Regions from separate parts of the Micromonospora sp. NPDC018662 genome, predicted to be linked through region 2. Evidence: riboswitches for the same ligand, from Rfam matches in the RefSeq annotation. Region 2 holds a riboswitch; each other region holds the start of a gene.
What was found. A riboswitch is a leader RNA that binds a small molecule or an ion and turns the genes downstream of it on or off. The one in region 2 is predicted to bind S-adenosylmethionine.
Positions count from the first base shown of each region.

Region 1: linked by a shared signal. The riboswitch ahead of thrC (threonine synthase) and the one ahead of ACH495_RS12525 (ABC transporter substrate-binding protein) in region 2 are both predicted to bind S-adenosylmethionine.
Region 3: linked by a shared signal. The riboswitch ahead of ACH495_RS08710 (aminotransferase class V-fold PLP-dependent enzyme) and the one ahead of ACH495_RS12525 (ABC transporter substrate-binding protein) in region 2 are both predicted to bind S-adenosylmethionine.

Region 1 covers NZ_JBISAC010000002.1:710,495-719,846, reverse strand. Annotated here, with positions in the region: gene ACH495_RS08820 (hypothetical protein) at 1-855, opposite strand, end outside; gene ACH495_RS08815 (hypothetical protein) at 863-1,216, opposite strand; gene ACH495_RS08810 (DoxX family protein) at 1,431-1,880, shown strand; gene ACH495_RS08805 (hypothetical protein) at 1,945-2,184, opposite strand; gene ACH495_RS08800 (hypothetical protein) at 2,181-2,711, opposite strand; gene ACH495_RS08795 (winged helix-turn-helix domain-containing protein) at 2,935-3,162, shown strand; gene ACH495_RS08790 (DUF4232 domain-containing protein) at 3,306-3,962, opposite strand; SAM riboswitch class I at 4,187-4,320, shown strand; gene thrC (threonine synthase) at 4,334-5,623, shown strand; gene ACH495_RS08780 (GNAT family N-acetyltransferase) at 5,972-6,991, shown strand; gene paaN (phenylacetic acid degradation protein PaaN) at 7,044-8,717, shown strand; gene ACH495_RS08770 (GNAT family N-acetyltransferase) at 8,778-9,293, opposite strand.
Region 2 covers NZ_JBISAC010000003.1:651,987-661,338, reverse strand. Annotated here, with positions in the region: gene ACH495_RS12540 (GNAT family N-acetyltransferase) at 1-323, opposite strand, end outside; gene ACH495_RS12535 (acyl-CoA dehydrogenase family protein) at 374-2,095, opposite strand; gene ACH495_RS12530 (PadR family transcriptional regulator) at 2,092-2,664, opposite strand; SAM riboswitch class IV at 2,787-2,897, shown strand; gene ACH495_RS12525 (ABC transporter substrate-binding protein) at 3,142-3,999, shown strand; gene ACH495_RS12520 (amino acid ABC transporter permease) at 4,038-4,817, shown strand; gene ACH495_RS12515 (amino acid ABC transporter ATP-binding protein) at 4,814-5,557, shown strand; gene ACH495_RS12510 (carbohydrate ABC transporter permease) at 5,558-6,478, opposite strand; gene ACH495_RS12505 (ABC transporter permease) at 6,475-7,488, opposite strand; gene ACH495_RS12500 (extracellular solute-binding protein) at 7,485-9,164, opposite strand; gene ACH495_RS12495 (RibD family protein) at 9,256-9,352, opposite strand, start outside.
Region 3 covers NZ_JBISAC010000002.1:691,016-700,367, reverse strand. Annotated here, with positions in the region: gene ACH495_RS08730 (FAD-binding oxidoreductase) at 1-452, opposite strand, end outside; gene ACH495_RS08725 (DUF4031 domain-containing protein) at 486-836, shown strand; gene ACH495_RS08720 (metal-dependent phosphohydrolase) at 762-1,397, opposite strand; gene ACH495_RS08715 (aromatic acid exporter family protein) at 1,467-2,696, shown strand; gene ACH495_RS08710 (aminotransferase class V-fold PLP-dependent enzyme) at 2,756-4,039, opposite strand; SAM riboswitch class IV at 4,083-4,204, opposite strand; gene ACH495_RS08705 (PrsW family intramembrane metalloprotease) at 4,228-5,679, shown strand; gene ACH495_RS08700 (hypothetical protein) at 5,702-5,869, opposite strand; gene ACH495_RS08695 (GroES family chaperonin) at 5,937-6,284, opposite strand; gene ACH495_RS08690 (AI-2E family transporter) at 6,460-7,740, shown strand; partial or broken gene ACH495_RS08685 (ATP-dependent DNA helicase) at 7,792-8,478, opposite strand; partial or broken gene ACH495_RS08680 (ATP-dependent DNA helicase) at 8,590-9,352, opposite strand, start outside.

The DNA.
Region 1 (9,352 bases), on a different contig from region 2:
CCCGTAGCGGGCGATCAGCAGGCAACTGTTCATGACGTGCATCGACCCGAACATCAGCAGGATCTCGCCGGCGAGCCGGTCGGCGCGGTACGCGTCGGGCGTGCCGTTGTGTTGGAGGACGCGGACGGTGGCCGCGTACAGCATCTGCATCGAGAACACGTCGGCGTCGAGTTCCTCCCGGAGCACCCGGTGGTCCAGCGAGTCACGCTCCCGTCGGCGACGCCATCCGCGTACGTCGTCCTCCCGGTCCGCGCCGAACATCTCGCGGGCCACCTCTTCGATGAGCCGGTCGAGGTGCTCATCGCCGCCGGTCGGCTCGTGCTCCCCGGTGGCCCGGTGCGTGGCGTGGACGTGGCCGAGTTCGTGCAGCAACGCGTAGAACCACACGGCCATGTAGTGGTGGCCGATCGGCGTGCGCTCGAGATCCATGAGCGTGACCGGCAGGTAGTACGTCCGGCTCGCCGGCAGCGACTCCACCAGCAGGTGGCAGGCCAGGCTCGGGTCGCCGTACCGGAGCACCAGCTCCGCGACGATACGGAGGCTGACCTGCTCGGCCACGTCGGCCATGAGCTCGGGGGACAGTTCGCGGGCGGTGAGGACCCTCCGCAGGTGCCCGGTCATCTCCAGGTAGCGCGTGTTGAACAGCACGACCGACGGGCTCAGGCCCGGCAGGGAGAACATCTCCGGCACGCCGCCGTCGACCCAGTAGACCGCGTAGGGGTGGTCGACCACCTCGTCCACGACGTCCAGCACGACGTTCATCGGGCTGAGGCCGTCGCGCTCGTGCCGCCACGTCCGGACCGCGGCACCCACCTGCGACCGCACGATGTGGTCGAGGACGTCGTCGTCGAGCATGCGAACGTCAGCTCGCCGCGTCGTCGTCCTCGGCGGGCTCCACCACGGTGCGGAACTGCCGTAACAGCTCCTCGACGTCCGCCGGCCCCGGGTTGTCGACGGCGATGGTGCGCTCGTCCAGGTTCATCTCCACCCGGCCCACCCGGAACTGTTTGACCAGCTCAGCCAGGGCGCGCAGGATGTCCGGCGCCATCTTCAGCGCCACCCCGGCCACCACCATCCACGACGTGACGGCGGCCCCGTCGAGGTTGCGCCGCCCGGACGCCTGCGCGGCGACGCCCCGCGCGTCCAGCACCTCGACCAGCGGCTGTGCCGCGTCCTCGGCGCACACCACCACCAGCGTGACCCGCTCCGATCCCACCGGTCACCTCCCGAACGGTCCACTGGGGAGCAAGGAGCACGCTAGTGCACAGATGCCACACTCCGACCGGTCGGAGGTCTTCCTGTCGGCTACCCGACTTCCATATCATGGGAGCGTTCCCATGGGATTGTCCCGCCTGCAAGGAATTGATTACTTTCAATCTTTATGGCCGCCATCCTGGACGTCGTCCGTTACCCGTCCCAGGAGGTTTCCCATGGTCCCGGCGCAGTTGAACGGTCCCGTGCTCTCCCTGTTCCGCATCGTCGTCGGCTTTCTCTTCCTGCTCCACGGCGCCGCGTCGATCTTCGGCATACTCGGCGGCAATCCGGCCACCGGCGGCGCCGTCCCGGTCGGCACCTGGCCGGGCTGGTGGGCCGCGCTGATCCAGCTCGTCTGCGGCGTGCTGGTGCTCGTCGGCCTGGTCACCCGGCCCGCCGCGCTGCTCGCCTCCGGCTCGATGGCGTACGCGTACTTCGTGGTCCACCAGCCGCACGGCCTGCTGCCGATGAAGAACGGCGGCGAGCTGGCCGCGCTCTTCTGCTGGTCGTTCCTGCTGGTCGCGGTGCTCGGCCCGGGCACCTGGGCGCTCGACGCGCTGATCTCCCGTCGTCGCGCCCCCGCCGACGCCACCCCGGCGACCCGCCGCGCCTCCGTCCCCGCCTGACCCGCCGTCCCCGAGATCGTGGTACGGGAGCGCCCTTCCGAGGGCGGTTCCGTACCACGATCCGTCAGCGGCAGCGGCCGGAGTGGGCCGCCGCGCGGGAGCAGCGTCGGGAGGTGGCGAGCGGGGCGTCGCACCAGACCCGGGTCCGCACCGACTGTCGGTCCTCCTCGGACAGCGTGGTCTCACCGAAGTCGATGGCGAGCACGTGCCCGAGCGAACGGCGCAGCGCCATGGACAGGGCGGCGGCCTCGTCGACGCTGGTCAGGGTGGTGGGCAGGTGGATGATCCAGTGCGGGTCGGTCACCGTGGTCGACCCCCGTCGGTCAACCCCTCGGTGTACGACGACAGCGCCGCAGCGGCCGACGTCAGGCTCTCCGCCATCCGGGCGAGTCGTTCGGCGCCGTCCTGCCACTGCCGGACCGTCGTGCCGCTGACCGGGTCGTCGTCCCGGCCGGCGACGGAGAGCTGCCGCCCGGCAGCGGTGATCCGGGCCGGGAGCCGCCCGATCCGATCGGCCGCCGCGCCCAACCGGTCCCGCACCCCGTCCAGCGCCTCGACCAGCCCGCCGATGGTGGCGGTGTCCCGGTGTCCGGCGGCCACGCGCAGCCGGCGTACCCCGTCACTGACCTGGAATTCCGCGTCGCCGGCCAGGTCGAGGGCGTCCTCGCCGCTGCGCCGGGCCAGCTTGATCGCCGGATGCGCGCAGCCCGCGCCGACGCGCTCCAGCAGCACGGCGGCGGCGGCCACGTCGAGGTACGTCTCCCGCAGCTCGCCGGTCACCTGTTCGACCGCCCAGATCGCGCTGGCGGCGGGCACCTCCGAACTCGTCACATCACGCCTCCTTTGCCTGGTGGGGTGCCGGAGCAGCGCATTGGTCCCGTCGAAGGTGCGCTGCTCCGGCGCGGTCCGGGCTCTCTTGTCCCGGGGGGACGCCCTGGTGCCAACCCGGGCGACTCGCTTCGATGCTATTGCTCCTAGTGACATAGGTCAACCAAGCGCTTGAGGTGAGTTGCGTGCCGTGATCAGATGGGACCGCCAACCCGGGAGGACCGCCGTGCCCGCGATTCCATTGAGTTACAGCGACATCGCCGCCGACATCACCGGTCGGATCAAGAGCGGCGAGTACGGGCCGGGTGCCAAGCTTCCGTCCTACTCGCAGCTCGCCGACCTCTACTCGGTGTCGTTCTCCACGGCTGCGCGGGCGGTGGCACTGTTGCGCGACCGTGGGGTGGTCGTCGGCGCTCCCGGCCGCGGGGTGTTCGTGCGCGAGGTGAATGGATAACTACCCGGGGGCAATCCACCCCACTGCGGCTGTCGCGAGGTCCCTCACCGCCACGGCCCGAGATCTTGGAAGGAGATGGCCCTTGGAGGGGCACTTTCCTTCCAAGATCTCTCCGATTGCTGTCGGCGGTGCAGGCGTGGCGGTCAGAGTGGGTTGTCCGGGGTCTCCGCCGCGGAGGGTGGGGCGCTCGGCGTGACCGGTTTTGTGGTCGGGTCGGCGTCGCGGCGCTTCCAGGCGCTGACCCCGAGCCGGCCGGTGTTGCCGAGGTCGATCGGCCCGTCCAGCGCCACCGGTTGCGTCGGCCGACCGGCCACCGGCGCGACGTCGAGCTGAGCGCCCGCGGTGGCCACCACTGTCGGGTCGGTGACCGTGTTTCGCCAGAGCAGTGCGGCGCCGGCCCGTTCGCCGGGGCGCAGCACGAGCCGGGTGGGCGGGGCGTCGAAGCCGGAGGTGATCCCCTTCGCGCCGGGGATGATCCGGACGGTGATCGGGTCCCCGTCGGCGTCCCGCAGCTTGACCGCCGGATGGCCGCGCAGCTCGTACGGCTGGTTGCCGCAGTTGACCAGCTCCAGGCCCATGGCCCGCAGCCCCATCGCGGCGCTCACCCCGAGCTCGGTAATCCGGATGCCCTCCGGCGTGCAGGGCGGAGGGGTGGACGGCGGCGGGGTGGACGGCGCCGCCTCGACGCCCGGCCGCTCCGGCGCAATGGGCAGCGGGTCGACCCGGGCGGGCGTCGGAGCGCAGCCCACCAGCAGCGTCCCCCCGACAAGGACCCCGATCCCCGCGCACATCCTCCGCATCCGAGGATCATCCCACCCACCCCACCCTCCCGAAGTCCCGCCACCCCCTTGGCGATCATGAAGTTGGCGGCAGGCGCGGTCCGATTTGTCGCTGCCAACGTCATGATCAACCACGGGGGTGGGGTGAGGGTGGGGAGGTGGGAGTCGGTGGGGGCGGCCCAGAGGGTGGGAACCCCGGGTGGCGGCACGGTGGGCGGCGCATAGACTCGACGGCACAACTGCATACCTCATCCAGAGGGGCTGAGGGATACGGCCCGACGACGCCCCGGCAACCACCCGCACGCTCGATGGCGAGCGCCCTGCGGGCAGGTGCCAATTCCGTCCCCGCCGCACCCGGCGATGCGGGGAAAGATGAGAGGAACTTCCTCGACATGACGTCGACGCTTCCCGCCGTCTCCGGCATCGACACCACCCGCAGCCCGGCCCGCGCCCTGGTCTGTCGCGCCTGTTCCGCGCGCTACCCGCTGGCCGCGCAGCACGCCTGCTACGAGTGTTTCGGCCCGCTGGAGGTCGACTACGACACCGCCGCCCTGGCCACCGTCACCCGCGAGCAGATCGAGGCCGGCCCGGACAGCATCTGGCGGTACGCCGCCCTGCTCCCCGCCGGCCAGGACCCGGCCACCCGGGTCACCCTCGACCCGGGGCTGACCCCGCTGGTCGCCGCCGGTCACCTCGCCGCCGAGCTGGGCCTCACCGCGCCGCTCTGGGTGAAGGACGACAGCGCCAACCCCACCCACTCGTTCAAGGACCGGGTGGTGTCGGTGGCGTTGACCGCCGCCCGCGCCCTCGGCTTCACCCGCTACGCCTGCGCGTCCACCGGCAACCTGGCCAACTCGGTCGCCGCGCACGCGGCCCGCGCCGGCGTACCGTCGGTGGTGTTCATCCCCAGCGACCTGGAGCAGGGGAAGGTCGTCACCACCGCGGTCTACGGCGGTGACCTGGTCGCCATCGACGGCTCGTACGACGACGTGAACCGGCTCTGCGGCGAGCTGGTGGAGACCGACGAGTTCGAGGACACCGCGTTCGTCAACGTGAACGTCCGGCCGTTCTACGCCGAGGGCTCCAAGACGCTCGGCTACGAGGTGGCCGAGCAGCTCGGCTGGCGGATCCCCGCCCAGGTGGTGATCCCGATGGCCAGCGGCGAGCTGCTGACGAAGATCGACAAGGCGTTCACCGAGCTGGTCGAGATCGGGCTGGTCGAGGCGCCGGCCGGTGGCTGGAAGGTGTTCGGCGCGCAGTCCGCCGGCTGCAACCCGATCGCCACCGCGCTGCACGACGACCGCGACACCATCGTCCCGGTCAAGCCGACCGGCATCGCCAAGTCGTTGAACATCGGCGACCCGGCGGCCGGCGTCTACGCGCTGGAGGCGGTCCGCCGCACCGGCGGCTGGATGGAGTACGCCGACGACGACGAGATCCGCGCCGGGATCACGCTGCTGGCGCGGACCACCGGCGTGTTCGCCGAGACCGCGGGCGGCGTGACGGTGGCGGTGCTGCGCAAGCTGGTCGAGTCGGGGAAGCTCGACCCGGCCGCCGAGACGGTGATCTTCAACACCGGCGAGGGCCTGAAGACGCTCGACGCGGTGGCCGCCGAGTCCGGCCCCACCCACCGCATCAAGCCCAACCTCCGCGCCGCCCGAGACGCCGGCCTCCTCTCCTGACCCCTCACCCCCATGCCCGCTCTTTCCCGGAAAGTGTGGCTATCCGGGACGAAATAGCCACACTTTCCGTGAATCAGCGCGCCGCCTGAGTGGGGTGGGGCTCGCGCGGGAGGGGCGGGGGGTGACGGGGGGAGTGCGGGGAGTGTCGGAAAACTGTCACCGGAGGACTTGACGGCAGGAACCGGACGGCGCAAGATGCTCCGTGCGGGAGGGCTTTCGCCGGAGACTTTTCAAAGTTTTGCGACCCAACGCCGGAGGCGTTGTGCGGACGTCCCTCCCGACCAACGTAGGACAGGGCCAGCGGAAAACCGCTGGCCCTGTCGCTTCTTCCGGGGCAGGCTCACCGCCATGGGCCTGACCGTCACCCCGCTGGACGTCGCCGACACGCCGACGCTGGACGCGGCGTACCGGATCGCGGAGGCGGCCCGCGCCGTCGACGAGCCGGACCTGCCGCCGACCTGCCGCCGGCGGTTCGAGGCGCTGCTGCGGCACCCGATGCCCGGCATCGCCGGGCGGTGGCTCGTCGCCCGCCTCGACGGGGAGCCGGTCGGCTGGCTCCGGCTCCACCTGCACACGCTGGACAACGTCGAGAACGCCGGCGTCGAGCTGGTGGTCGACCCGGACCGCCGGCGTCGCGGGATCGGGCGCGCGCTGCACGGGCACGGCGTACGCCTGCTCCGGGAGCACGGCGGCAAGCGGCTGGTCGGCTCCACCGCCGCCGCGCTGCCCGGCGAGGCGGAGCGGGTGTTCCCCGGCGCGGCGTTCGCCGCCGCCATGGGCGCGAAACCGGCGAACACCGACGTCCGCCGCCGGCTCGACATCACCGCGCTCGACCGGGCCCGGCTGGCCGCGCTGCTGGCCGACGCCCGCGCGGCGGCCACCGGCTACCGCACCGTGCGCTGGCGCGACCACACCCCCGACGAGTACGTCGCGGACATCGCCCACCTGGAGGGCCGGCTGCTGCTCGACGCGCCCATGGGCGAGCTGGCGTGGGAGCAGCAGAAGATGGACGCGCAGCGGAAGCGGGGCGTGGAGCGGGCGCTCGACGCCCGGGGCGTGCGCCGCTACAACACCGGTGCGGTGCACGAGGCGTCCGGCCGGCTGGTCGGCTGGAGCCAGCTCAGCCTGGAGGCGAGCAGCACCGACCACGCCTGGCAGCAGATCACCATCGTCGACCCCGGCCACCGCGGCCACCGGCTCGGCCTGCTCTGCAAGACCACCAACCTGGCGTACGCGCTGGAGCGCGAACCGGCGCTGCGTACCGTCGACACCTGGAACGCCGCCGCCAACAGTCACATGATCGCGATCAACGAGCAGCTCGGCTTCCGCCCGGTCGCCGGCTCGGTCGACTGGCAGTTGACGATCTGACTTGTGACACGCCCCTACTGATCTGGTGCCTTTCTGTTGCATGATGGCGGGCATGACGGAGACCCCGCACCCCCTGTACGCCAGGCACGCCGAGACCCTCGACCGGGCGCTGACCGCCATCACGGAGCGCGGGTACTGGTCCGCCTATCCCGAGTCGCCCAGCCCCCGGGTGTACGGCGAGACCGCCGCCGCCGACGGTAAGGCCGCCTTCGAGGCGTACCTGGGCGGCGACTTCCCGCTCGACCAGGCGAGTGACGGCACCACCGTGGCCACCGAGGCCAGCCCGTTCGGCGTGGCGCTGGACGTGCGCTACCCGCACGCCGGCGCGGACGAGCTGGTGGCCGCCGCCACCGCCGCGCTGCCGGCCTGGCGCGACGCCGGCCCGAAGGCCCGCGCGGGCGTCTGCCTGGAGATCCTCGACCGGCTGCACAAGAACGTGTTCGAGCTGGCCAACGCCGTGCAGTTCACCAGCGGCCAGGCGTTCGTGATGGCGTTCCAGGCCGGCGGCGCGCACGCGCTGGACCGCGCGCTGGAGGCGGTCGCCTACGCGTACGCCGAGATGACCCGCCACCCGGGGACGGCCGGCTGGGAGAAGGCCGCCGGCAAGGGCGACCCGCTGCGGATGACCAAGACGTTCCACGTGGTGCCGCGCGGGGTGGCCCTGGTCATCGGCTGCAACACGTTCCCGACCTGGAACTCGTACCCCGGGTTGTTCGCCTCGCTGGTCACCGGCAACCCGGTGGTCGTGAAGCCGCACCCGCGCGCCGTGCTGCCGCTGGCGATCACCGTCAAGTACGCCCGGCAGGTGCTCGCCGAGGCCGGCTTCGACCCGAACCTGGTGCAGCTCGCCCCCGAGGCGGCCGGCGAGAAGCTCGCCTCGACGCTGGCCCTGCACCCGGCCGTGAAGATCGTCGACTTCACCGGCTCCACCGAGTACGGCGACTGGCTGGAGGCGAACGCCCGGCAGGCCGCCGTCTACACCGAGAAGGCCGGCCTGAACACGGTGGTGATCGACTCCACGGACGACTTCGTCGGGCTCTGCCGCAACCTGGGCTTCACGCTCACGCTCTACAGCGGTCAGATGTGCACCACCTCGCAGAACCTGCTGATCCCCCGCGACGGCATCGAGACCGACCAGGGGCACAAGAGCTTCGACGAGGTGGCCGCCGGGATCGCCGGCGCGGTCGCCAAGCTCACCGCCGACCCGGCGCGGGGCGTGGAGCTGACCGGCGCGATCGTCAACGACGGGGTGCTGGAGCGGCTCGACGAGGTCACCAAGGTCGGCGAGCCGGTGCTGGAGTCGCGGACCGTCGAGCATCCGTCCTTCCCGGGCGCCGTGGTGCGTACGCCGACCGTGGTCAAGCTGGACGCCGGCGACACCGCGACCTACGCGCGGGAGTGGTTCGGGCCGATCTCGTTCGCCATCGCTACCGACTCGACCGAGCACAGCCTGCGCATCCTGCGCGAGACGGTGGGGGAGAAGGGCGCGCTGACCGCGGCCGTCTACTCCACCGACGAGGCCGTGCTGGACGCGGCCGAGGCGGCGGCGATCGACGCCGGGGTGCACCTGTCCTGCAACCTGACCGGCGGCGTGTTCGTCAACCAGTCGGCGGCGTTCTCCGACTTCCACGGCTCGGGCGCGAACCCCGCGGCGAACTCCGCGCTGACCGACGGCGCCTACGTCGCCAACCGCTTCCGCGTCGTGCAGTCACGCCGCCACGCGTGAAAGGCGGGGCCCCTTCTTAACGCATTCGGTAGAGGAGGGGCCCCCGCTTAACACCAGACGTCAGGCCGGGCGGCGCATCTGGAGTTCGCGCAGGGCGGGGAGCCGGGGGTGCGGGACGCGTACCCCGGTGTCGGTGAAGCCCAGCTTCCGGTAGGCCCGGCAGGCGCGCTCGTTGCCGACCACCACCTCCATCATCAGCTCGGGCCGCCGGCAGGCCCGCGACCAGGCCGCCACCGCGTCCACCAGCGAGGCCAGCAGCCCGGTGCCCCGTCGAGCGGGCGTCACGTAGACCGCGTAGACCAGCGTCAGGCCCGGCTCGTCCGGGGCGGCGATGCCGCCGGCGTGACCGACCAGGCGACCGTCCGCCTCGGCGACGAACTGGGCGATGTGGTCGCCCCGTGAGACCGTCGCCACCCGGGCCGCGAAGTCCGCGTGCGGGCGGGCGGCGGCCTCGGCCACGGTCTCCAGGAAGGCCAGCGGGGTGTCGGCCAGCATCTCCAGCCGGAGCGCCCGCATCCGGGCGGCGTCCTCCGGGCGGATCCGCCGGACCGTGGGCGGGACGGGCGCGCTGGTCATGCCGCATACATACCGGACCGGGTCGGAGGCGGCGCGTCCGGGTGCCGTACCAGCCCGAA
Region 2 (9,352 bases):
AGGCCCTGCCCCTGGGCGTCCGCCTCCAGCCAGCAGCCGGCCTCGCAGACGCCGCGCGCGGTGCTCAGCGACACCAGCAGTACGCCGCCGACGAGCGTGCCGCGCTGCCAGATGCCCCAGATCCCGCCGTCGTCGCGGGCCCACCGGTCGGCGTACGCCTGGAGGACGCGGCGGGCCGACTCGGCGTCGGTGGCCACGAACGACGCACCGACCCAGGGCGCGATGTGCTCCCGGCAGCGGTCGAGGTTGGCGAGGAACTCGTCGGCGTGCCAGGGCTGCAACGGTCGCAGCTCGGCGTCGTCGGTCAGGGCAAGCGCGAACATCCGTGCAACCTACCGGTCGGGCGGGCCGTCGCGCGCGCCGATTCCGCCGCTCACGGCCGCATCTCGTACTCGCCGGCCAGGTCGGCCACCCGCTGCCACACCCGGGCCGTGCGGTCGGCGTCGACCACCGGGCGGCGGACGTGGGCGAGCGCCCAGGCGGCCTGCTCGTCGGTGGTGGCCGGCTTGCCGTTCAGCTCGGTGGCGTAGCCGGAGAAGTCCCGCACCAGCAGGTCGAAGATCTCGTCGAGCAGGTCCGGGTCGAGACCGGTCAGCTCCGCCTGCTCCAGGACGAGCTGCCCGTAGACCACGAGCGCGAAGAGCTGGCCGATGGTGAGCAGGAAGTCCAGGTCGCGCTGCTGCGTCTCGTCCGGCGCGTGCGTGGCGAGCAGCGTGACCAACCCGTCGGCCTGTTCCCGGAACCGGGCCACGTTCGGCAGGTGGGCGTGCGCGTCGTACGCGGCGCGCCAGTCGTGGAAGCGGATCGCGCCGAGGCCGCGCGCCGGGCCCTGCCGGAACAGGAACGCGTCGTCGGCCGCGTCCCGCCGGGTCGACACCGGCGGGTGCGGCTGCGGCCGGAACAGATAGTTGGGCATGAACTTCAGGATCAGTGCCAGGTTGACGTGCACGGTGCCCTCCAGCTTCGGCAGGCCGCGGATGTCCTTGGCGGCCTTGTCGAAGTAGGTGTCGGCCTCGAAGCCCTTGGCGGCGATGACGTCCCAGAGCAGGTCGATCACCTTCTCGCCCTCGGTGGTGACCTTCATCTTGGTCATCGGGTTGAACAGCAGGTAGCGCCGGTCGTCCGGGCCGGCCGAGCGGAAGTAGTCGACCGCCCGGTCGCTGAACAGCTTCATCGCGACCAGCCGGGCGTACGCGTCGGTCAGCTCGCGGCGCACGTGCGGGAAGTCGGTGACCCGCCGGCCGTAGAGCACCCGGCCGTGGGCGTGGGTGACCGCCTCGTACATGGCGTGCTCGCAGATGCCGATGGACGCGGTGCAGAGGTTGAACTTGCCGACGTTGACCGTGTTCAGCGCGGCGTCGAACGCGGCCGGCCCGGTGTGCAGCACGTCCTCGGCCCGGACCGGGTAGTCCTCCAGCCGGAACTCGGAGACGTACATCTGGGCGGCGACCACGTTGCGGACCAGCCGGTACGCCGGGTGCCGGCTGTCGGCGGCGAAGAACACGTACCCCTCGGGGCCCTCGACGTCGGCGCGCCGGCCGAAGACCGAGACCAGGCCGGCGACGTTGCCGTTGCCGATGTAGTACTTGCCGCCGGTGGCCCGGAAACCACCCGCGCCGTCGGGGGTGAGCAGCATGTCGGTGGCGTAGATGTCGGCGCCGTGCGGCCGCTCGGAGAGGCCGAACGCCATCACGTGGCCCTGGTCGAGCAGTTCGGCGGCGCGGGCCCGGGCGGCGGCGTTGCCGCTGGACCACACCGGCCCGAGGCCGAGCACGGTGACCTGCCAGGTGTACCAGTAGCCGAGCCCGTAGAAGCCGAGGACCTCGCTGAGCGCGGCGTTGCGGGCGGTGTCCCAGCGCTTGTCGGCGTCGTCGCCGCCGTCGGCGGCCGGGGTGAGGAACGTGGCGAAGAGGCGTTCCCGGGCGGCGAAGTCGAGGAAGTCGGCGTACCACTCGCGGGCGTGGTAGCTGTCGACCAGGGCGCGCTTGCCGCGCGTCTCGAACCAGTCGATCGTGGCGCGCAGCAGCCGCCGCGAGGTCTCGTCGAGGTCGGCGGGGTCGTAGCGGTGCGGGTGGAACAGCAGCGGGTCGCTCACGCGGAGGGCCTTTCCGGGTCGAGGTCGAGGTCGCGGAGGGTGGCCAGGACGTCGTCCAGCCAGGCCAGCACCATCCGCTCGTACGCGATGCCGCCGCGCAGCACCACGTGCTGGAGCGCCGCGCGGGCGTCGGGTGGGTCGGGGTGCGGGAAGTCGCGGCGTTCGCCGGCCAGGTAGCCGGCGAGGACGGCCTCGTGGTCGGCGCGGTAGCGCTCGACCTCGGTGACCAGCGTGGCGCGCCCGGCCGCGTCGTCGAACGCGGCGCCACGGATCTTGACGGCCAGTTCGTGTCGCACCGCCTCCGGGCGCACCGGGGCGTGCAGCCAGTCGACGAGCGTGGCCCGGCCGGCCGGGGTGACCGACCAGACCGTCTTGTCCGGCAGGCTCTCCTGGCCGACCTCGACACCGGTGATCCGGTCGTCCCCGGCCATCTGTTTGAGCACGCGGTAGATCTGCTGGTGGGTGGCGGTCCAGAAGCGCCCGATCGAGCGGTCGAAGCGCCGGGCCAGCTCGTAGCCGGAGGCGGGCTGCTCCAGCAGCGAGACGAGGATGGCGTGCTCCAGCGACATGCCGGCCATCTTGCTATGCACCTTGTTGCATAGCAAGACCCAGCCGGGCGGTAAGGCACGGCGCGTGAGGGTGGTCATAACGGCTGGACGGCCGGCGACCCGGTGCTGCTAGCCTTTCGGCAGGTCATGAGCGCCAGCGTCAAGCCCCGGCTCGCTGGCCGGCAACCCTCCACCACGGTGGGGTGCTCCGGGTGAGGACCAGGCACCGGCAGCCGCCGGTGCAAGCGTGGCCTGGCACCCAGGTCAGCACCGACGGACCAGGGAGACCCATGTTCGCACCACCCCTCACCCGGGCCGGCCTCGCGCTGGTCAAGCGCCGCCACGTCGACCTGATGCGGGTGTGCAGCGACAGCTGTCGCGACGCGCGCTGAGCAGGCGTTCCACCCTCTTCCCGATCCACCCTTCCCGGCTCCGCCGTGCCCGGCGGCGCCGGCACCGACACGCGTCCCGCGTGTTCGTCCACTCTGGAGAGACATCGTGCGTATCCGTACCGTCCTGACCCGCGTCGCCGCGCTCGGCGCCGCCGCCGTGCTCGCCGCCAGCGCGCTGACCGCCTGCGGCGGCGGTGACGCCGCCGACCAGGCCGACAACCCGTACGGCTTGCTCCGACCCGGTGTGATCCGGGCCGGCACGCTCACCGACGCCCCGCCGAACGTCTACCTGAAGGACGGCGAGTTCACCGGCTTCGACAACGACCTGCTGCGCGCCGTCGCCGGCAAGGTGGGCCTCGAGGTGGAGTTCGTCGGCACCGACTTCTCCGCCCTGCTCTCCCAGGTCAACAACCGCAAGTTCGACGTCGGCAGCTCCTCGATCACGGTCACCGAGGCGCGGAAGAAGACAGTGGACTTCGGCAACGGCTACGACTTCGGCTACTTCGGCCTGGACGTGCCGGCCGGCTCCCCGATCACCGGCTTCGACCAGCTCGCCGGCAAGCGGGTGGTGGTGGTCCAGGGCACCGTGCAGGACGACTTCGCCACCCGGCAGAACCTGGACCCGGTGCGGGTGCCCGACTACAACGGCGCGGTCAACCAGCTCAAGGCCGGCACCGCCGACGCCTGGATCGCGCCCGCCGAGATCGGCGACAAGTCGGCGGCCGACAGCACCGGCAAGATCAAGGTCGCGGCGAAGCAGCTCAGCACGGCCCCCACCGCGTACGCCGTGGCCAAGGGCAACGACAAGCTGCGCGAGGCGCTGAACAAGGGCCTCGACGAGGTGATCGCGGACGGGACGTGGAGCAAGCTCCAGGCGCAGTACTACCCCGGACGGCCGATCCCGGCCGACTTCACGCCCGGCAGCGGCTCGGTGGCGACGCCCTCGCCGTCGGCCGCCTCCTGAGCGGACAGCCGGACACGAGCGGGGCGGACGGAGGAACCATGGATCCACTGAGCACCCTCTGGGAGACGTTCTTCGACTGGGACTCGATGCGCGAGGCGCTGCCCGAGATGCTGACCGTCGGGTTGCCCAACACGCTGCTCCTGGCGGTCTCCGCCGCCCTGCTCGGCTCGGTGCTGGGCATGCTGCTGGCGGTCGCCGGCATCTCGCGTACCCGATGGTTGCGGTGGCCGGCCCGGGTCTACACCGACGTGTTCCGCGGCCTCCCGGCCGCGGCCACCATCCTGCTCATCGGCGTCGGCCTGGCGCCGCTGGGCATGGCGGTGTGGGGCCCCAACCCCTACCCGCTGGGCGTGCTGGCGCTGTCGCTGATCGCCGCCGCCTACCTCGGCGAGATCTTCCGGGCCGGCATCCTGAGCGTGGAGGCCGCCCAGTTGGAGGGCGCCCGCGCCCTCGGCTTCTCCTGGGCCGAGTCGATGCGCCTGGTGGTCATCCCGCAGGGCGTACGCCGGGTGCTGCCCGCCTGGGTCAACCAGCTCATCGCGTTGATCAAGGACTCCAGCCTGGTCTACTTCCTCGGCCTGCTGGCCAGCCAGCGCGAGCTGTTCCGGATCGGCCAGGACTACGCGGCGAACACCGGCAACCAGTCCGCGCTGCTGCTGGCCGGCCTGTGCTACCTGCTGCTGACCGTGCCGCTGACGCACGCGGTCAACTGGCTGGACCGCCGGCTGCGCCAGGGCCGCCCGACCGCCCCGCCGCCCGAGCCCGAACCCGACCTGACGCCGGCCGGCGTCACCCCGACCGGAAGGGACCCGCGATGAGCACCAGCACCGCCACCTCGGTCAGCCTCGCCGTCCGCGACGTGCACCTGGCGTTCGGCGCGCACCGGGTGCTGCGCGGCGCCGACCTGGACGTGGCCCGGGGCGGCACCGCCTGTGTGATCGGGCCGTCCGGTTCCGGCAAGTCCACGCTGCTGCGCACCATCAACCGGCTGATCGAGCCGGACCGGGGCGACGTGCTGCTGGACGGCCGCAGCGTGCTGCGCGACGACCCGGACGCGCTGCGACAGCGGATCGGCATGGTGTTCCAGCAGTTCAACCTGTTCCCGCACCTGAGCGTGCTGCGCAACGTCACGCTCGCGCTGCGGAAGCTGAAGAAGCTCGACGAGGACCAGGCGGTCGCGCTCGCCCGCGCCCAGCTCGACCTGGTGGGCCTGGCCGCGAAGGCCGACGCCCGGCCGGCGCAGCTCTCCGGCGGCCAGCAGCAGCGCGTCGCCATCGCCCGGGCGCTCGCGCTGCGACCGCAGGTGATGCTCTTCGACGAGGCCACCTCGGCGCTGGACCCGGAGCTGGTCAAGGGCGTGCTCGCGGTGATGGCCGACCTGGCCGCCGCCGGCATGACCATGGTGGTGGTCACGCACGAGATGGGCTTCGCCCGCACCGTCGCCGACACCGTCGCGTTCATGGACGCCGGCGTGGTGCTGGAGGCGGGGTCGCCGGCCGCCGTGTTCGAGGCTCCCCAACACCCCCGGCTGCGACGGTTCCTGTCCCAGGTGCTCTGATCAGCCCTTCACCGCGCCGATCAGCACGCCCTTGATGAAGTGCCGCTGGATGAACGGGTAGACCGCGACGATCGGCGCGACGGTCAGCACCACCACCGCCATCTTGATCGCCTCGGTCGGCGGCATGGTCACCCCGGTGGTGCCGCCGGAGGTGTGCGGCGCCTGCCCGGCCAGCAGGTAGCTCTGGAGCACCCGCTGGATCGGGTACATGTCGTTGCGGTCGATGAACAGCAGCGCGTCGAACCAGACGTTCCAGTAGCTGACCGCGTAGAAGAGCCCGACCACGGCGATCACCGCGCGGGACAGCGGCAGCACGATCCGACCCAGCGTACGGAAGTCGCTGGCGCCGTCGATGCGGGCGCTGTCCAGCAGCTCCTGCGGGATGCCCTGGACGAACCCGCGCACCACGACCAGGTTGAACACGCTGATCGCCGGCGGCAGCACCAGCGCCCAGATGGTGTCCTTCAGCCCGAGCCCGGTGACCACCAGGTAGCGGGGCACCAGCGGCGGGTAGAGCAGGAACGGGATCAGGAAGTACGCCAGCAGCCAGCGGTGGCCCAGCGAGCCCGGCCGGGACAGCCCGTACGCGGCGAGCACGGTGACGGTCAGTGCGATCGCGGTGCCGCACACGGTGACCAGCGTGCTGATCCACAGCGCCCGGGTGACCGCCCCGCCGGCGAGGATGGTCTGGTAGGCCGAGGTGTCGATCCCCTTCGGCACCACCACCAGGCCGCCGGCGTCGGCGATGGTCTGGCGGGAGGAGAGGCTGGTCACCAGCACCACCCAGAGCGGGAAGAGCACTCCGAGCACCAGCAGGGTGAGCAGGAGCGCCTTGAACCCCTGGCCGACCGGGGTCGGTGGTTCCTCCCACACCGGGCGGCGGGGGCGCGTGCCGGATGGCCGGCGGATGGTCACGGTCATGACTTCGAGTAGATCCCTCGTTCGCCGAGCAGGTGCGCCACCCGGTTCGCGGCCAGGATGAGCACCAGGCCGATGACGGCCTTGAACAGGCCGGCCGCCGCGCCGTAGCCGTAGTTCCCGGTGGCGATGGAGAAGTGGTAGACGAAGGTGTCGAGCACCTCGGCGGCCTGCCGGCCGACCGCGTCGCGTTGCAGCAGGAACTGCTCGAAACCGACCGAGAGCGCGTCGCCGAGGCGCAGGATGAGCAGCAGGATGATCACCGGGCGCAGGCCGGGCAGCGTGATGTGCCAGAGCCGCCGCCACCGTCCGGCGCCGTCCGCGGCGGCCGCCTCGTAGAGGTTCTGGTCGATGGTGGAGAGCGCGGCCAGGAACACGATGGTGCCCCAGCCCACGTCCTTCCAGACCGCTTCGGCGGTGACCAGCACGATGAACGTGTCCGGGTTGGTCATCACGTTCCACGGCTGCATGCCGGCGTCGCGCATGGTCTGCGCCAGCAACCCGGCCCCGCCGAGCATGGCGACGAAGAAGCTGATCACCAGCACCCAGCTGAAGAAGTGTGGCAGGTAGACGATGGTCTGGACGAACCCGCGCAGCCGGCTGGAGAGCAGGTTGTGCAGCATGACCGCCAGCAGGATCGGCAGCGGGAAGAAGAACACCAGCTGGAACGCGGTGATGGCGAGGGTGTTGCGGAACGCGTCCCAGAACGCCGGGTCGTCGAAGAGGAGCTGGAACTGGCCGAAGCCGATCCAGTTGCTGTGCGTGAACGCCGACCACGGGTTGTCGCCCAGGTAGGGGTTGTAGTCCTGGAACGCGATGACGTTGCCGGCGATCGGCAGGTAGCTGAAGATCAGCAGCACCAGGAAGCCGGGCGCCACCATGGCCAGCAACTGCCAGTCCCGGCGCAGCCGGGTGCGCAGCGGCACCCGGCGACGGCGGGGCGTACGGGCCGGTGGGGCCGGGTCGCCGGGTCGGGCCCGTGCGGGCCCGACCGCGACGGCCGGCTCGCTCACTTGGCCCCCTTGGGCAGCGAGTCGGCGAGCAGCTTGCGGGCTTCCTCCCCGCCGTTGGCCTTCCACTCGGCGACGATGGCGTCCACGTCGCCGAGCGGGCGGCGGCCGCGCTGGATGTCGGTGAACTTGTCCTCGGTCGGCACCTGGTTGGCCTTGTAGGCGGCCGGCATCTCCAGCTTGACGCCGTCCCAGGGGTCCTTCTCCATGAACGTGACCATCTGGTTGGAGTAGTTCAGGACGTCCTGGACGTAGCGGGGGGTGTCCGGGTAGGGCCCGATGGTGGGGTTACGGCCGCTGATGAAGAAGTACTGGTTGGCGATCTCCTTGAACGCCAGGTCGGTCTTCACCGGACCGTTCGGCGACTTGGTGTGGTGCTTTCCCTCGACGCCGAAGTCGCGGAGCTGCGCCTCCTGGCTGCCCAGCGGCGCGGAGCACCAGTTGATGATCCGCAGCAGCTCCTCGATCCGCTCCTTGCCGACGCCCTTCTTGATGAAGGTGAAGGAGATGGGCTTGTCGTCGCCCCAGACGAGCGGGTCGCCGCCGGTGGCGGAGAAGATCGGCACCGGCTGGATGTTGAGCTTCGGGTTGGTCTTCTGGTGCTCGGCCTGGGCGCCCTGCCAGAAGCCGACGCCGGCCTGCTTGAACACGATGGCGCCGTTCTTGGCGAACAGCGTGTTGGCGTCCGCGCCCTTGCTGGCCACGACGTCCGGGTGGACCAGACCGTCCTTGTAGACCTGGACCATCACCTCCAGCGCCCGGCGGAACTCCGGGGTCTCGTACTTGAACTCCGGCGTCCCGTCGGAGCGCAGCCGCCAGCCACCGTTGGAGCCGGGCACCTTGTGGAACATCTGGATCATGGCGAAGACGTCGTCGAACGCCCACACCTTGCGCGCCGGGTCGGTGACCTGCTTGGCCATGGTGAGCAGCTCGTCGAGGTTGCTCGGCACGGCGAGGCCGCGCGCGTCGAGCAGGTCCTTGCGGGCGAACAGCGCCCAGGGGAACGGCCCGTCGGTGGGGTTGGGCACCGCCATCAGCCGCCCGTTCCAGACCGCTTCGCGCCAGGCGCCGGTCGGGAAGCTGGCCAGCATCGGGTACGCGTTGGCGGCGTCGCCCTTGAGGTGGTCGGTGAGGTCCTCGAAGAGCACCTTGATCGCCTCGGCGAAACGCGGGATCTTCTCCACCTCCCACCCCGGCACGCAGACCAGCTCCGGCACGTCCCGGGCGCCGAACATGGCGTTGAGCTTGTCGGCGTAGGTGTTGCCGTCCTGGATGGTGAAGGTGACGGGCGTGCCCAGCTCGGCGTTGACCGCCTGGAGGTAGGCGCTCTGCGCGACGCCGGGCGGCGCCGGGCCCCAGGCGGGCGTCATCGCGGTGACCTGCTTGCCACTGGTGCCGGGCTTGTCGGTGATGGCGTCGACCAGGGTGGCCGGGTAGCTGGTGTAGCCGTCGGGCACCGGCCGGGTGCCGACGATGTCGGGTTTGACGGCGCCGGCCAGGTCCTTGCGCGTCGGCAGCACGCCGGAGACGGCGTCGAGCTGCTGGGCGCCGCCGGAACCGGTCGGCTTCTCGGAGCAGCCGGCGAGCAGCGGGCCGCCGGCGGTGGCGGCCACGCCGAGACCGACCAGGCCGAGGAAGCGGCGGCGGGTGGCGCCGGGATCGGGGTGGTGCACGCTCATCGATACCCCTTCGGGAGGGATGCATTCGTATGGATGAGCAACAAACTAACTTCGACCGTGAGCTTGCACAAGAGCGAACCGGGACCGTCCGTCAGGCTCGGCAGCGGTCGGAGAGCGCGTACCGGGTGAGCACCACGTCGCCGATCTGGCGCACCTCGACCACCCGGGCGCGACGACCCGGGTGCCAG
Region 3 (9,352 bases), on a different contig from region 2:
CCGGCGTTGGTGGCCACGTTGCCGCCGATGGTGGACGACTCCCAGGAACCGGGATCCGGCGGATACCAGAGCCCGTGCGCCCGCACCGCCGCGGCCAGCGCGGCGTTGACCACGCCGGGCTGCACCACGGCGATCCGGCCCACCGGGTCGATCTCCCGGACCTGGTCCATCGCCACCGTGCTCACCACCACCGCGCCGTCCACCGCGTTCGCCGCGCCGGCCAGCCCGGTCCGCGCCCCCTGCGGCACCACCGGTACGCCGTGCCGCCCGGCCGCCCGGACCACCGCCACCACGTCCTCGGTGTCCCGGGGGCGGACCACCACCAGCGGGGTGCCCGAGTCGCACAGGTCGGCCTCGTCGCGCGCGTGCCCGGCCAGCAGGTCCGGGTCGGTCAGCACGGCGGACTCGCCGAGCGCGGCCCGCAGCTCGTCGAGAAGGGGATGGGCGGCCATGTCGGGAAGGCTACCGGCGTACCGTCTGTGGCCGTGCTCTACCTGGACCCGCCCACCGTGCCCTGGCGCGGCCGGCTCTGGTCGCACCTGATCAGCGACGTCTCGTACGCGGAACTGCACGCCTTCGCCGAGCTGCTCGGCGTCAGCCGGCGCGGCTTCGACCGGGACCACTACGACCTGCCCGCCGAGCGGTTCCGGGTGGCGGTCTGGCTGGGCGCGACGGTGGTGCCGTCCCGCGAGATCGTCCGGCTGCTGCGCGCCGCCGACCTGCGCCGCCCGAAACACGTCTCCGCCTCGGCCGCGCCGGTCTCAGCTCAGCGTGCCCAGCTCGCGGGTCAGGTTGGCGCGGGCGGGCGCCTCCCAGCGGGCGTGCGGCTCGGGTAGCCGGAAGAGCGCCGGCAGGGCCAGCAGGTGCCGCAGCACGGCGGCCCGGCCGGCGCGGAAGTCCGGCTCCGGGACGTGGGCGTACTCGTGGCGGATCGCGGCGGCGTACCTGTCGTAGTCGTCAGGTGCGGCGGCCAGCACCGCCAGGTCGGCGTCGCAGAGCAGCGCGCCGTCCGGGTCGTCCGGCCCGACCGCGTGGCCGGCGGTGAGCAGCACCAGGCGGCGTACCCCGGTCACCGCCGCGGTCGGCAGCCCGGCGGCGGCGAGCAGCGCGCCGCCCAGGTCGGCGCTGGCCCGCTCGTTGGCGTCGCCGCCCGCCCGTGGGTCGTAGACCGCGTCGTGGCACCACGCCGCGAGCCGGACCAGCTCCGGGTGGCGGGCCAGATCGGCGTACGCGTCGACCACGTCGAGCACCGCCCGCAGGTGGGTCACCGTGTGGTGGTGCCGGTGCGGCTCCCGCCAACCGGCCAGCAGCCGCGCCCCGGCGCGTGCCACGCCGGCCGGATCGGTCGCGCCGGCCGCCCGGGCCGTCGCCCGCCACCGCGCCGTCAGCTCGTCCATCCGGTGCAGTGTGCCCCACTCCGGCGTCGGGGCGAGGATTCACCGGGGACGGGACGGGTAGTACCCGCCATGGCCCGGGACCGACGACCGCCGTTCCTGCGGCGCATGACGTCGCGCGAGTCGCTGGGCGACCTCGACGGGCCACGGATCGCCTCCGCCATGGACGAGCTGCGCCACCGGAGCAAGGCCACGCTGCACGACCGGCTGCACCGGGTCCGGACGGCGTTCGGCCTGGCGTTGCAGGCGGGGCTCGCGGCCGGCCTGGCGTACCTGGTCTCGCACCGGTTGCTGCACAACCCGCAGCCGGTGTTCGCCCCGATCTCCGCGGTGGGCACGCTGGCCGCCTCGGTGGGGCAGCGGTTCCGGCGTACCGTCGAGCTGATCATCGGGGTGGCGGTCGGCGTCCTCGTCGGCGACGTGCTGATCTATTTCCTGGGCACCGGCGCCTGGCAGCTCGCGCTGGTGGTGACCTCGGCGATCCTGCTGACCATCTTCGCCGGGGCGAGCGTGGCCATCGTGATCCAGGCGGCGGCCACCGCGGTGCTGATCGTGACGCTCACCCCGTCCACCGAGAACATCGAGTTCCCGCGCTTCGTCGACGCCTTCGTCGGCGGCAGCATCGCGCTGCTGGTGACCGCCGTCCTGCTGCCGCTCAACCCGCTCCGGGTGCTCAACCGGGCCGCCCGGCCGGCGCTGGACCTGCTCGCCGAGCAGCTCGACGCGTGCGCCGAGGCGCTGCGCAACCGGGACCGGGGCGCCGCCCAGCGGGCGCTGTTCCGGCTCCGGGAGAACAAGGAGGAACTGGCCGCGCTGACCGAGGCGATCGAGGGCGCCAAGGAGACCATCACCATCTCGCCGGCCCGCTGGCACCGGCGCAGCGAGCTGACCCACTACGCGGAGGCGGCCGAACCGATCGACCGGGCCATGCGTAACAGCGGCACGCTCATCCGCCGCGCGGTCACCATGATCGAGGACGAGGAGCCGGTCCCCGAGCCGATGCCGGACTCCATCACCCACCTGGCCGAGTCGGTACGCCTGCTCCGGCACGAGTTCGCCTCCGGCGACGAGCCGGAAAAGGCCCGGGAGCGGGTGTTGCGCGCGGTCAGCGAGGCCGGCCGGGCGTACGCCGAGGGGGTCGGCTTCTCCGGCAGCGTGGTGATCGCCCAGGTGCGGACCGCCGCCAGCGACCTGATGGTGGCGTCCGGCATCGACCAGGACGAGGCGAACCGCCTGGTCCGGCAGGCGTTCCACGGAAAGGACCAGCCCGCCACCGCTTGCACCGCCCCTCCCGTCGGCTGACCCCCGCCCCGCCTTGGTGATCATGAGGTTGACGGGTGGGAGAGCGTTTTCCGGGTCGGTCAACTTCCTGATCGACGCGGACGGGCCAGCGCCGCCAGGGCGGTCAGGAGGGTGTCGATCTCGTGCTCGGTGGTGCCCAGGCCCAGGCTGGCGCGGAGGGCGGTGGGGGGCAGGTCGGTGCGGCCGGACCGGACGGCGGCCTCGGTCAGCAGGCGGCGGGTCAGCGGGTGGGCGCAGAACAGGCCGTCCCGGACGCCGATCCGGTGTCGGGCCGCCAGATGGGCGGCCACCTCGGCGGAGTCCCGCCCGGCGACCACGAAGCTGACGATGCCCACCCGGGGCGCGTCCGGACCGAACGTGCGCAGCTCCACCACGCCCGGCAGCGCGGCCAGGCCGGACCGCAGCCGGGCCAGCAGCGCCTGCTCCCGGGCGTGCAGCGCGGTCCGGTCCGCCGCCGAGAACGCCGCGCAGACCGCCGCCAGCGCCACCGCGCCGAGCAGGTTGGGGGTGCCGCCCTCGTGCCGGGCCGGGCCGGTCACCCAGCGCACCTGGTGGGTGGCCGCGCCGACGTGACTCGTGGCCCCGCCGCCGGCCAGGTACGGCGGGGCGGCGTCCAGCCAGTCCGCGCGCCCGGCCAGCACGCCGGTGCCGAACGGGGCGTACAGCTTGTGGCCGGAGAGCGCCAGGTAGTCCACGTCCAGCGCGGTCAGGTCGACCGGGGCGTGCGGGGCCAGTTGGGCGGCGTCCACCAGGATGCGCGCGCCGTGCCGGTGGGCCACCCGGGCCAGTTCGGCGACCGGCCAGCACTCGCCGGTGACGTTGCTGGCGCCGGTCACCGCGACCAGCACCGGCAGGCCGGGCCGGGCGTCGCGGGCCAGTTCGCCCAGCGCCAGGGTCAGCGACCGGACCGCGTCGGCCGGGGAGTCCGGCACCGGCAGCCGCACCGAGCCGCGCGGCCAGGGGAGCAGGTTCGCGTGGTGCTCGCCGCCGAACGTGACCACCGTGGTGCCGGCGGGCAGCGCCCGGGCCAGCAGGTTCAGCGCGTCGGTGGTGTTCCGGGTGAAGATCACGTGGTCGGTGGGACGTGCGCCGACGAAGTCCGCCACGGTCTGCCGGGCCCGCTCGTAGGCCAGCGTGCAGCGCCGCGACAGCGCGCCCGCGCCGCGGTGCACGCTCGCGTACCAGGGCAGCAGCTCGGCCACCGCGTCGGCCGCGGCCCGCGCGCACGGCGCGCTGGCGGCATGGTCCAGGTTGATCTCCCCCGGTACGCCGAGCACGCCGAGCGGGTCCGGCCGGACCGGCGTGGGCAGCGGGGGAAGGGCGGGTACGAGGGTGACGGTCATGGCGGAGCCTCCGGGGAACCGGGACCCCGGCGTGCCGGGACGGGGTCCGCGCTTGCCCAGCACGCGACGCGGCGCTGGGCCCGGTCATCACCCGGGGCACCCCACCGCGAACTCGACGAGGGTTGCCGGCCAGCAAGCCGGGGCTTGACGCTGGCGCTCGTGACCTGCCCGGCAGCATAGCCGTCACGATGCGGCCGGACCAGTGGGGCGCGGGTGGCTACGCTGACCGCATGGCCGTCAACCCGCCCGGCGGAGCACTGCCGCCGCCGCCCGCGCCCGCCGTCCCGCCGCCCGGGGCGCCGACGCCGCGGATGCCGCTGCGCCGGCTCGGCTGGCGGCGCTTCCTGGCGCTGGCCGCGGTGGTGCTGCTGATCGCGGCCGGCGCGCTGTTCATGGTCTTCACGCTGGGCGAGAGCCTGGGCGCGGAGGCGCTGCTGGTCGGCGTGATCGCGGCGATCCTGCCGGTGCCGGTGCTGGTGTCCTGCTTCCTCTGGCTCGACCGCTACGAACCCGAGCCGCTGAAATACCTGATCTTCTGTTTCGCCTGGGGCGCCTTCGTCTCCACCGCCATCTCGCTGCTGGTCAACGAGACCGGCGCGCGGCTGTTCGAGGACAACGGGTTGCCCGCCGCGCTGACCGCCGTGCTGGTCGCGCCGTTCATCGAGGAGCTGACCAAGGCGGCCGGTCCGATCCTGCTGCTGATCTTCCGGCGCCGGGAGTTCTCCGGGATCACCGACGGCCTGGTCTACTGCGGGCTCTCCGCGGTCGGCTTCGCGATGGTCGAGAACATCCTCTACCTGGGCGGATACGGCTACCGCACGGGCGTGGAGGAGTACGGCCCGGCGACCGGCGCACAGCAGGTGATCGCGATCTTCATCGTGCGGATCCTGCTCTTCGGCTTCGCCCACCCGCTGTTCACCTCGATGACCGGCGTCGGGCTGGGGGTGGCCGCGCGTACCGCCGACCGGCGGGTGCGGATCCTCGCCCCGCTCGCCGGGCTGCTGCTGGCCATGATGCTGCACGGCACCTGGAACCTGCTGCCCTCACTGGCGCAGGCCACCGGGCAGCAGGTGATCGTGCTCTACGGCTACATCGGCGTGATGGTGCCCATCTTCTTCGGCATGGTGGGGCTGGCCGTCTGGCTGCGGGCCTGGGAGGGGCGGCTCACCGAGCGCACGCTGCCCGACTACGTCCGGGCGGGTTGGCTCACCCCGCCCGAGGTGGCGGCGCTGGGCAGCCTGGGCCGGCGGCACGCGGCCCGCGCCTGGGCCCGGCGGGTGGCCGGCGACGGCGGCGTGAAGGCGATGCGGGGCTACCAGTTCGCCGCGACCCGGCTGGCGCTGCTGCGCGACGGGATGCGCCGGGGCCTCGACCGCAAGCCCGCCGAGCGGGACCGGACGGTGCGGGAGGAACGGGAACTGCTGGACGCGATCGCCGCGTACCGGTCGTTCTTCGTCGGCCGCGACCCGCAGGCGCCGGTCGGCGTCTGGGACGGGCAGCGCTACCACCTGCGGTTCCCGGACGGGTCCCGGCGCGCGGTCGAGGCGCCGGACGAGCCGGTGGTGCCGATCCCGGTGGTGCTGGCCCCGCCGCCCCCGCCCCCGGGCTACGGCCCGCACGCCTGGCACCCGCACCGCTGAGCACCCACCCACGCGGGGGCGGTCAGGTCATCATGCCGGTGAGGAAGTCGCCGAGCCCCTGGGCGATGGCCATCAGCGCGGCCCCGATCCCCCGGAACAGCTGCGCCGCGCCGTCCGGCCGGAACGCCATGAAGTAGATCAGGAACGCGAGGAACCCCCAGGCGAGAATCCTCTTGATCACGATCGGCATGGTCCCTCCCCAGGGCGCACTGAGGTGCCTGGGCTTCCCGCCGGGCAGCGCCGCAAACGGCGCGGGGCTACAGGTAGAGCCCGGTGGAGCCGGTGGCGCCGCTCTCCACCCGTTCCGCCGCCACCGCGTGCACGTCGCGCTCGCGCAGCAGCACGTACGCCCGGCCGTGCAGCTCGACCTCGGACCGGTCGTCCGGGTCGAAGAGCACCCGGTCCCCGGCCACGATCGAGCGTACGTGCGGCCCGACGCCGACCGCGGTGGCCCAGGCGAGGCGTTTGCCGACCGCCGCGGTCGCCGGGATCACGATGCCGGCGGTGGAGCGGCGTTCCCCCTCACCGCCCTCGGTACGCACCAGCACGCGATCGTGCAGCAGGCGGATGGGCAGCCCGGCGTCGAGACTCTGGTCGGCGGTCACGCGAAAACGCTACCGCGTGCCCCGCGATCGATCCCGCCGTGGTTGGCCCGGACCGTGGCGGGGCAATGTGTGGCGGAGCCGCCCTATGGTGGGGCGGCGGACGTATCCTGTCCCCCCTGTCACGTACGTGGGTGGGCCAACTTTGCCGGAGGTGCGCTTGAGCCGCTTCGAGCGGATGCGCGGACGGCTCCGCCGCGCGTACGAGTCGGGACGGGAGTCCGTCCGGGCCGGCCGGGAGGGGGCGGACACGGCACCGGACGACGCGGGCGTGGCCTCACCCGTCTCGCCGGGTCCGGTGGCGTCGCCGTCGGCGATGGTGGTGGGCGCCGAGCCGCCGGCCGCCATGCACAACTCGACGGTCAGCCGGGACGACACCGAGGTGCCGCACGCGCTGCGCATCGCCGCCGCCTGGTGCTGGCGACTGATCGTGATCGGCATCGTCACCTGGGCCCTGCTCCGGATCGTCGGCACGATCAGCATCGTGATCATCCCGCTGACCGTCGCGCTGCTGCTCTCGGCGCTGCTCGCCCCGGCGGTCGGCTGGCTGCTGAAGGCCCGGTTCCCCCGCTCGCTGGCGACCGGCGTGGTGCTGGTCGGTGGCCTGGTTGCGGTGATCGGCACGCTCACGCTGGTGGTCAACGAGTTCATCCAGGGCGTGCCGGAGCTGAGCGAGAAGTCCTCGCAGGGCGTCCGGCAGATCCAGGACTGGCTCAAGACCGGGCCGCTGCACCTGTCCGACAGCCAGCTCGACCGTTACATCAACGAGGCGCAGGCCTGGATCAACGGCAACACCGAACGGTTCACCAGCGGCGCGCTCAGCACCGCCGCGACGCTGGCCGAGGTGCTCACCGGCACCGTGCTGGTGCTCTTCGCGACGTTCTTCTTCCTCCGCGACGGCAACAACATCTGGCGGTTCCTGGTCCGGCTGCTGCCGGTGGCCGCGCGCTGGAAGGTCGACGACGCCGGGCGCGCGTCCTGGGCGACGCTCGGCGCGTACGTGCGGGCCACCGTGCTGGTCGCGTTCATCGACGCCGTGGGCATCGGCATCTTCCTGGTCGTCTTCGACATCCCGTTCGCGTTCCCGCTGGCCGCGTTGGTCTTCCTCGGCGCGTTCATCCCGATCGTCGGCGCGTTCCTGTCCGGCGTGGTGGCCGTGCTGGTGGCGCTGGTCGACAGCGGCCCGGTGACCGCCCTGATCATCCTGGGCGTGGTGGTCGGCGTGCAGCAGGTCGAGGGCCACGTGCTCCAGCCGCTGATCATGGGCCGGGCGGTGGCCATCCACCCGCTCGCCGTGATCATCGGCATCGCCGCCGGCGTGGTGCTGGCCGGCATCGCCGGCGCGCTGGTCTCGGTGCCGCTGATCGCCGTGCTCAACACCGCGGTCCGCCGGCTCGCCGCGCGTACCGTGCCGGACACCCCGCCGGACGCGGTGGTGGTCGCCTCCCAGGCGCCCTGACCCGGCCCGATCCGCCGACGCCCGCGTCACCCCACCCGGGGGGCGCGGGCGTCAGCTCTTGGCGAGGCGTTCCAGCGCGCCCCGGGCCACCTCGGGACGAGTCGTGTACCAGAACGGCGGCAGCGACCGGCGCAGGAACGGGCCGTAGCCGCGCGCCGTCTCCAGCCGCGAGTCGAGCACCGCGACCACGCCCCGGTCGCCGGTGGCCCGGATCAGCCGGCCCACGCCCTGCGCCAGCCGGACCGCCGCGATCGGCACGCTGACCGCCGCGAAACCGGACCCGCCACCCGCGTCCACCGCTGCCGCCCGCGCGGCGGCGAGCGGCTCGTCGGGCCGGGGGAACGGCAGCCGGTCGATCACCACGAGCTGGCAGGCGTCACCCGGCACGTCCACCCCCTGCCAGAGCGACATCACCCCGAACAGGCAGCTCTCCCGCTCCTGCCGGAAGCGGCGCACCAGCAGTGGCAACGCCTCCTCGCCCTGGAGCAGCACGGGCAGGTCGGTCCGTGCGCGGACCAGCTCCGCCGCCTGCTGCGCGGCCCGCCGGGAGGAGAAGAGCCCGAGGGTACGCCCACCGAGCGCGCCGACCAGCGCCAGCAGCTCCTCGCCGGCCGCCGTGGGCAGCCCGGAGACGCTGGGACGGGGCAGGTGTGCGGCCACGTAGAGGATGCCCTGCCGGGCGTAGTCGAACGGCGAGCCGACGTCGAGCGACCGCCAGCCCGGCCCCTCGGTGGCCGGGACCGTGCCGACCGCCGCCCGGCTGCCCTCGGTGCTCGCCACCGGCCCCGGACCGGTGCCGCGGCCGGCGGCGGCTGCGGTCGCCATCGCGGCGGCGGCCGGCGACGGCGGGGCCGGCGGCGGCGCCTCCAACCCGAGTGCCCGGGCCACCGTGTCGAAGCGCCCGCCCAGCGCCAACGTGGCCGAGGTGGCGACCACGGTCCGCTCGTCGTAGAGGTGGGTGGCGAGCGTGCCGGCCACCGACAGCGGCGCCACCACCAGCGCCCGGCGGCTGCCGTTCTCCGGCTTCTCCACCCAGGCCACGTCGTGGTCGCCCTCTTCCAGCAGGCGCTGGGCGGTGGTGGACAGCTCGTCCAGCACGGCCTTGGCCTGCTGCTTGCGGACCGGGTCCGGGTCGTCGGCCTTCACGTCGCCGATCGCCTCCAGCGCGGCCCGGGTCGCCGAGTCGAGCAACGTGCACGCCTCGCGCAGCGCGGACGGCAGGCCGGCGGTGAGCCGGCCGGCCGGCGCCTCGGCCAGCCCCACGGCCAGCGCGTCGCCGGCCTCGGTGAGCCGGTCGGCGTGGTCGGGGCGGAGCAGCGGCCGGGCCCGCCGGGTGGACCTGTCGATCAGCTCCGGCACCAGCTCGGCCTGGGCCGCCGAGGAGACCCGGTCGGCCAACTCGTGCGCCTCGTCCACGACGAGCAGCCGGTGCGGGGGCACGATGTGCCGCCCGGCGAGCATGTCCACGGCGAGCAGGCTGTGGTTGGTCACCACCAGGTCGGCCTCCCGGGCGCGGGCCCGGGACGCCTCCGCGAAGCACTCCTGCCCGAACGGGCAGCGGCTCGCGCCGACACACTCCCGGGCCGGCATGGAGACGCTGCGCCAGACCTGG